2 regions of the Klebsiella sp. HN106 genome follow, and region 2 is predicted to be linked to the other one. Evidence: predicted binding sites of a transcription regulator. Region 2 holds the regulator's gene; the other holds the start of a gene.

Region 1 (4,203 bases), on a different contig from region 2:
GTAATAGCCTGAAGAATCGATTTATTTTCTTTGAGTCAGGTTAAGATGATGTCAGTTAGGGGTACGATTCAGCAAATAATCGTGCATACTGTGCGCTTTTTGTGGGCCAAGGGACTAGGCACACATTTGTTTTATAAACGAAAAGACTAGTCTATGAGCACTGATAATAAGCAATCGCTGCCGGCAATAACGCTGGCGGCAATCGGCGTGGTATACGGCGATATCGGTACCAGTCCACTGTATACACTTCGTGAATGTCTGTCCGGCCAGTTTGGCTTTGGCGTTGAGCGTGATGCTGTTTTTGGCTTCCTGTCGCTCATTTTCTGGCTATTAATTCTCACCGTATCACTCAAATACATCACCTTCGTGATGCGGGCAGACAATGCCGGCGAAGGCGGGATCCTGACGTTAATGTCGCTGGCGGGGCGAAACACCTCCGCGCGCGCAACCTCCATCCTGGTGATCCTTGGGCTTATCGGCGGCAGCTTCTTTTATGGCGAGGTGGTGATTACGCCTGCCATCTCGGTGATGTCGGCGATAGAGGGGCTGGAAATTATCGCCCCGGACCTGGATACGTGGGTGGTCCCCATATCCATCATCGTTCTGACGCTGCTATTTGCCATTCAAAAGCACGGTACCAGCATGGTCGGTAAGCTGTTCGCGCCGATTATGCTGATCTGGTTCCTGCTGCTGGCGGTACTGGGCGCGCGCAGTATCTTTGCTAACCCGGAAGTGCTGCAGGCGCTGAATCCTTACTGGGCGGTACACTTTTTCCTCGAATATAAAACCGTCTCGTTTGTGGCGCTGGGCGCGGTAGTGCTGTCGATTACCGGCGTGGAGGCGCTGTACGCGGATATGGGGCATTTTGGTAAACTGCCGATTCGCCTGGCCTGGTTTTCGGTAGTACTGCCTTCACTGGTGCTTAACTACTTTGGTCAGGGCGCGCTGCTGCTCAAACACCCGGAAGCGATTAAAAACCCGTTCTTTCTGCTGGCGCCCGAGTGGGCGCTCATTCCCATGCTGATTATTGCCGCCCTGGCGACGGTTATCGCTTCACAGGCGGTTATCTCTGGCGTCTTCTCGCTAACCCGGCAGGCGGTGCGCCTGGGGTACCTGTCGCCGATGCGGATTATTCATACTTCGGAAATGGAGTCCGGGCAGATTTATATTCCGTTTATCAACTGGCTGCTCTATATCTCGGTGGTCATCGTCATTGTTAACTTTGAGCACTCCTCGAATCTGGCGGCGGCCTACGGTATTGCGGTGACGGGGACGATGGTGCTGACCACCATTCTGTTCACGACGGTAGCGCGTCAAAACTGGCACTGGAATAAGTTCGTTGTGGCGCTGCTGCTGGTTGCCTTTATGTGCATTGATATCCCGCTCTTCTCCGCGAACCTCGATAAAATCGTCTCCGGCGGCTGGCTGCCTCTGACCCTCGGCCTGGTGATGTTTACCATCATGACCACCTGGAAAAGCGAGCGTTTCCGCCTTCTGCGTCGGATGCATGAGCACGGTAATTCTCTGGAAGCGATGATCTCTTCTCTGGAGAAATCGCCGCCGGTCCGCGTTCCGGGTACCGCCGTCTATATGTCGCGCGCGCTGAACGTCATTCCTTTCGCGCTGTTGCATAACCTTAAGCATAATAAGGTGCTGCACGAGCGGGTGATTTTGCTCACGCTGCGTACTGAAGATGCGCCGTACGTGCATAACGTTCGTCGCGTACAGATTGAGCAGATTTCGCCGTCGTTCTGGCGCGTAGTAGCCAGCTACGGCTGGCGGGAAACGCCGAATGTCGAAGAAGTTTTCCACCGCTGTGGGCTGGAAGGCCTGAGCTGCCGGATGATGGAGACCTCCTTCTTTATGTCTCATGAGTCGCTGATCATCGGCAAGCGGCCATGGTACCTGCGCCTGCGCGGCAAGCTTTATCTTCTGCTGCAGCGCAACGCTCTGCGAGCGCCTGACCAGTTCGAAATCCCGCCGAACCGGGTTATTGAGCTCGGCACCCAGGTTGAAATCTGATGCGCTAAAGCCCTTCTTGATGAAGGGCTTTTTGTTTATTTGAACGCTTCTGGCTTTAACTCTTCAGACTTGCGAAACGTTTCGATGACGATCACAATTCTCACATCTGGTGATGGTTTTCTGTTCTCTTATTGCTAATACTTATACCAGCGAAACGTTTCGCTAGTGGAGTAAAAGAGAAAATGAAAAAAGGTACCGTCCTCAATGCTGAAATTTCGTCGGTCATCTCCCGCCTGGGTCATACCGATACGCTGGTAGTTTGCGATGCCGGGTTACCTGTTCCCCGCAGCAGCGCCCGTATCGATATGGCGTTAACCCACGGGGTGCCCTCCTTTATGCAGGTTCTGGAGGTGGTGACTAGCGAAATGCAGGTTGAAGCGGCTATCCTCGCGGAAGAGATTAAAACGCTTAATCCGCAGCTCCACGCGACGTTGCTCAATCATCTTGAGCAGCTGCAGCAACACCAGGGAAACACCATTGAAATTCGTTACACCAGCCATGAGCAGTTCAAAAAAGAAACCGCAGATAGTCAGGCGGTGATTCGCAGCGGGGAATGTTCCCCGTATGCGAACGTTATTCTCTGTGCCGGCGTGACGTTCTGAGGTCGCCGCTATGGAAGCCTTATTGCAATTAAAAGGGATCGATAAATCGTTCCCTGGCGTCAAGGCGCTCTCCGGCGCCTCGCTAAACGTATATCCGGGCCGCGTGATGGCGCTGGTCGGGGAAAACGGCGCCGGTAAATCCACGATGATGAAAGTGCTGACCGGCATTTACTCCCGCGATGCCGGTTCGCTGCTGTGGTTGGGTAAAGAGACCACCTTCAACGGTCCCAAATCTTCTCAGGAAGCCGGAATTGGCATCATCCACCAGGAGCTAAACCTGATCCCCCAATTGACGATCGCTGAGAACATTTTCCTCGGCCGTGAATTTGTGAATCGCTTTGGCAAAATAGACTGGAAAACGATGTACGCCGAAGCCGATAAGCTGCTGGCAAAGCTGAATCTACGTTTTAACAGCCAGAAGCTGGTGGGGGATTTATCGATAGGCGATCAGCAAATGGTTGAGATCGCTAAGGTGCTGAGCTTTGAGTCGAAGGTCATCATTATGGATGAGCCCACCGATGCGTTGACCGACACCGAGACCGAATCCCTGTTCCGCGTAATCCGCGAACTGAAATCGCAGGGGCGCGGTATTGTCTATATCTCCCACCGTATGAAAGAGATCTTCGAGATTTGCGATGACGTCACGGTATTTCGCGATGGGCAGTTTATCGCCGAGCGTGAAGTGGCCAGTCTGGATGAAGATCTGCTGATTGAGATGATGGTCGGCCGTAAGCTGGAAGATCAGTACCCGCATCTGGACAAAGCCCCGGGCGCTGTTCGTCTTAAGGTCGACAACCTGTGCGGTTCGGGCGTGGAAAATATCTCCTTTATTCTGCGTCAGGGCGAGATTCTCGGCGTCGCCGGGCTGATGGGCGCCGGGCGCACCGAGCTGATGAAGGTGCTGTACGGTGCGCTGCCGCGCAGCAGCGGTTCGGTCACGCTGGATGGACGCGAAGTTGTTACGCGTTCCCCGCAGGATGGTCTGGCCAACGGAATCGTCTACATCTCAGAAGACCGTAAGCGCGACGGTTTAGTGCTCGGCATGTCGGTTAAAGAGAACATGTCGCTGACCGCGCTGCGTTACTTCAGCCGCGGCGGCGGTAGTCTCAAGCACAAAGATGAACAACAGGCGGTGAGTGATTTTATCCGCCTGTTTAACGTGAAAACGCCTTCGATGGAGCAGGCCATTGGGCTACTTTCCGGCGGTAATCAGCAGAAGGTCGCGATAGCCCGCGGGTTGATGACCCGCCCGAAGGTATTGATCCTTGATGAGCCGACCCGCGGCGTCGACGTCGGGGCGAAGAAAGAGATCTACCAGCTGATTAATCAGTTCAAAGCCGAAGGTCTGAGCATCATTCTGGTCTCTTCGGAGATGCCGGAAGTGCTGGGCATGAGCGATCGCATCATGGTGATGCATGAAGGGCATCTCGGCGGTGAATTCACACGCGAGCAGGCCACCCAGGAAGTATTGATGGCTGCCGCTGTGGGCAAGCTTAATCGTGTGAATCAGGAGTAAAAAAGATGAATAACCCGGCTGTTTCTGGTCGTCGCTACTTCACAAAAGCGTGGCTGATGGAGC
Region 2 (4,203 bases):
CGTCGGCGGTACCTTGCGTAAGCCAGAGATGTGGCTTGAAAGACGCATTCCGGATTGGCTAACCCGCTGGTTAGGAGGAAAATTATGATCATACCCTGGCAAGAGCTCGCTCCCGAAACGCTGGATAGCCTGATCGAAAGTTTTGTCTTGCGCGAAGGCACCGATTATGGTGAACATGAACGTTCGCTGGTTGATAAAGTCTCTGATGTAAAACAGCAGCTAAAAAGCGGAGAGGCCGTGCTGGTATGGTCAGAGCTGCACGAGACGGTCAACATCATGCCCCGCAAGCAGTTTCACGGCTAAGGCGGCACACACTATCGTTTATCCAGGGAGTTGTTATGTCTGCCAAACATCCGGTGATTGCCGTCACGGGCTCCAGCGGCGCGGGTACCACAACCACCAGCCTCGCTTTCCGCAAAATCTTCGCCCAGCTGAATCTGCATGCCGCTGAAGTCGAAGGGGATAGCTTTCACCGCTACACCCGCCCGGAAATGGACATGGCGATCCGCAAAGCGCGGGATCAGGGCAAACATATCAGCTACTTCGGCCCAGAGGCCAACGACTTTGGCCTGCTGGAACAGACGTTTTCTGAGTATGGGCTAAGCGGCAAAGGCCAGTCGCGCAAGTATTTACATACCTATGACGAAGCCGTGCCGTGGAACCAGGTTCCGGGGACCTTCACGCCCTGGCAGCCGCTGCCCGAGCCGACTGACGTCCTCTTTTACGAAGGCCTGCACGGCGGCGTCGTGACGCCGCAGCACAACGTCGCAAACCATGTCGACCTTCTGGTCGGCGTGGTGCCCATCGTCAATCTTGAGTGGATCCAGAAGCTTATCCGCGACACCAGCGAACGCGGCCACTCTCGGGAGGCGGTGATGGACTCGGTGGTCCGCTCGATGGAGGACTACATCAACTTTATCACCCCGCAGTTTTCGCGCACCCATCTCAACTTCCAGCGCGTCCCCACGGTGGATACGTCCAATCCCTTTGCGGCCAAAGCCATCCCTTCCCTGGATGAAAGCTTCGTGGTGATTCATTTCCGCAACCTGAAAAATATCGATTTTCCGTGGCTTCTGGCGATGCTTCAGGGTTCGTTTATCTCACATATGAACACGCTGGTGGTACCGGGCGGAAAAATGGGGCTGGCGATGGAGCTGATTATGGCGCCGCTGGTTGAACGGCTGATGGAAGGCAAGAAAATAAGCTAGCTGCGATCGCCCCGGCGGCAACATAACCTACCGGGGTCGGTTCCGTTTATCCTTCGATCACTTCATAAGAGTGAGTAATGTTTACCGCCTTCTCAAGCATCAGCGCCACCGAGCAGTATTTTTCCGCCGACAGGTCAACGGCGCGGGAAACGGCCGCGTCTTTTAACTCCTTACCGGTCACGATAAAGTGCAGATTGATATGGGTAAACAGACGCGGCGCCTCTTCGCGACGCTCCGAGGTCAGCTTAACTTCGCAGTTGGTGACGTTATGACGCCCCTTCTGCAAAATGGAAACCACGTCAATCGCGCTGCACCCGCCTGCCGCCATTAGCACCATTTCCATCGGGCTGGGCGCTTTATCCCCGGAATTACCGTCCATCAGAATCTGGTGGCCAGAAGCCGACTCACCGATGAAGGTTAACCCTTCAACCCACTTCACTCGCGCTTGCATAAATTTAACTCCAGGGCTGTAATTTTCCTGACAGATTACGCGTAGATAACAATTCTCGCAACGGAAGGCGACCTGGGTCATGCTGAAGCGAGACACCAGGAGACATGCGGCGAAAGCTATGCTAAAACAGTCTGGATGCTACAGTAATACATTGATGTACTGCATGTATGCAGAGGAGTTCACATTACAGGCTGCAGAACACTTTCAGCCGGATTCCCAGGTATAGGGATTCAATACGATTGCATGCCCGGATGCCGTGTAGTGTCGGCACCCGGAGATAGCTTATAACAGAGGATAACCGCGCATGGTGCTTGGCAAACCGCAAACAGACCCTACCCTTGAATGGTTCTTGTCTCATTGCCACATTCATAAGTACCCATCAAAGAGCACGCTGATCCACCAGGGTGAAAAAGCAGAAACGTTGTACTACATCGTTAAGGGCTCCGTGGCTGTACTCATCAAGGATGAAGAAGGTAAAGAGATGATCCTCTCTTACCTCAACCAGGGCGATTTCATCGGTGAATTAGGCCTGTTTGAAGAAGGTCAGGAGCGTAGCGCCTGGGTACGTGCGAAAACCGCATGTGAAGTGGCCGAAATCTCCTACAAAAAATTCCGTCAGCTGATCCAGGTTAACCCGGATATCCTGATGCGTCTCTCTTCGCAGATGGCGCGCCGTCTGCAGGTTACGTCGGAAAAAGTGGGCAACCTCGCTTTCCTCGACGTGACTGGTCGTATCGCCCAGACGCTGCTGAACCTGGCAAAACAGCCGGATGCGATGACCCACCCGGACGGTATGCAAATTAAAATTACCCGCCAGGAAATCGGTCAGATTGTCGGATGCTCTCGCGAAACCGTTGGCCGCATCCTGAAAATGCTGGAAGATCAAAACCTGATCTCGGCACACGGTAAAACTATCGTCGTCTACGGTACCCGTTAAGTCGGTAAAACGGCGTATTGCCTGACAATACGCCGTTTTTGTTTTCCCCTCATGTGGCGCAGGCTGATTTACCACCCGGAAGTCAACTATGCACTGCGGCAAACGCTGGTGTTGTGTCTGCCGGTTGCGATAGGGCTTCTGTTCGGTCATCTACAGCAGGGGCTGCTGTTTTCTCTTGTTCCCGCCTGCTGCAACGTTGCCGGGCTGGATACACCGCATAAGCGTTTCTTTAAACGCCTGATTATCGGCGGCTGCCTGTTTGCCGGCAGTAGCCTTATCGTTCAACTCCTTCTGCAGCGAGAAATACCTTTGCCGCTGATCCTCACGGGTCTGGCGCTCATCCTCGGCGTCACGGCCGAAATCAGCTCTCTGCACGCAAGGCTGCTGCCCGCCTCGCTTATCGCGGCTATATTTACGCTCAGTCTCGCGGGCAACATGCCGATCTGGGAGCCGCTGCTGATCTACGCGCTCGGGACGTTATGGTATGGCGTTTTTAACTGGGTCTGGTTCTGGCTTTGGCGCGAACAGCCGCTGCGCGAATCCTTAAGTCTGCTGTATCGCGAGCTGGCCAATTATTGCGAGGCCAAATACAGTCTGCTTACCCAGCATACGGACCCCTCAACATCGTTGCCGCCGCTGCTTAATCGACAGCAAAAGGTGGTAGATCTGATAACCCAGTGCTATCAGCAGATGCATATGTTGGCGGCCAACCAGCGCAGCGATCATAAACGCCTGCTGCGCGCATTCCAGGTTGGACTGGACCTGCAGGAGCATATTTCCGTCAGCCTTCATCAGCCGGAAGAGGTGCAAAAACTGGTGGAGCGCAGCCATGCGGAAGCGGTGATTCGCTGGAACGCGCAAACCGTTGCCGCCCGCCTGCGGGTGCTGGCGGACGATCTCCTTTACCATCGTTATCCTCAGCGCTTTCAGATGGATAAACAGATCGGTGCGCTGGAAAAAATCGCCTGGCAGCATCCCGATAACCCGGTCGGGCAGTTTTGCGCCTGGCATTTCAGCCGTATTGCCCGGGTTCTGCGCACCCAGCGGCCGCTGTACGCGCGTAACCTGATGGCGGATAAAACCCGTCGCCTGCCGCTGCTGCCTGCCCTGAAAAACTATCTGTCGCTTAAGTCGCCGGCCTTACGAAATGCGGCGCGTATCAGCGTGATGCTGAGCGTCGCCAGCCTGATGGGCAGCGCGCTAAACCTGCCAAAACCCTACTGGATCCTGATGACGGTTCTGTTCGTGACGCAAAACGGCTACGGCGCCACCCGAGTACGCATCGTCCACCGGGCTGCAGGAACCATTGCCGGGCTGGTCATTGCCGGACTGACGCTGCACTTTCACGTCCCTGAAGGCTATACGCTGACCGCGATGCTCTTTATCACGCTGTTAAGCTATCTGATTATCCGCAAGAACTACGGCTGGGCGATGGTCGGATTTACGGTAACGGCAGTGTATACCCTGCAGCTACTCACCCTGAACGGCGAACAGTTTATCGTTGCCAGGCTGATTGATACGCTGATTGGCTGCCTGATCGCCTTCGGGGGTATGGTCTGGCTATGGCCGCAATGGCAAAGCGGCCTGCTGCGCAAAAATGCCCACGA

What was found. Region 2 encodes CRP, which controls carbon source genes, mostly activating them, when cyclic AMP is high. Its sites were predicted from a motif close to ATGTGANNNNNNTCACAT; they were not measured.
Region 1: the regulator CRP is predicted to act here: its motif matches at 2,102-2,119, upstream of rbsD (D-ribose pyranase).

What each region holds. Positions count from the first base shown of each region.
Region 1 is NZ_JBLURD010000005.1:300,307-304,509, forward strand. Features, by position in the region: gene kup (low affinity potassium transporter Kup) at 154-2,022, shown strand; gene rbsD (D-ribose pyranase) at 2,205-2,624, shown strand; gene rbsA (ribose ABC transporter ATP-binding protein RbsA) at 2,635-4,140, shown strand; gene rbsC (ribose ABC transporter permease) at 4,146-4,203, shown strand, end outside.
Region 2 is NZ_JBLURD010000011.1:166,101-170,303, reverse strand. Features, by position in the region: gene ACSIPU_RS22130 (hydrolase) at 1-88, shown strand, start outside; gene ACSIPU_RS22125 (YheU family protein) at 85-303, shown strand; gene ACSIPU_RS22120 (phosphoribulokinase) at 339-1,208, shown strand; gene ACSIPU_RS22115 (OsmC family protein) at 1,255-1,659, opposite strand; gene crp (cAMP-activated global transcriptional regulator CRP) at 1,964-2,596, shown strand; gene ACSIPU_RS22105 (YccS/YhfK family putative transporter) at 2,648-4,203, shown strand, end outside.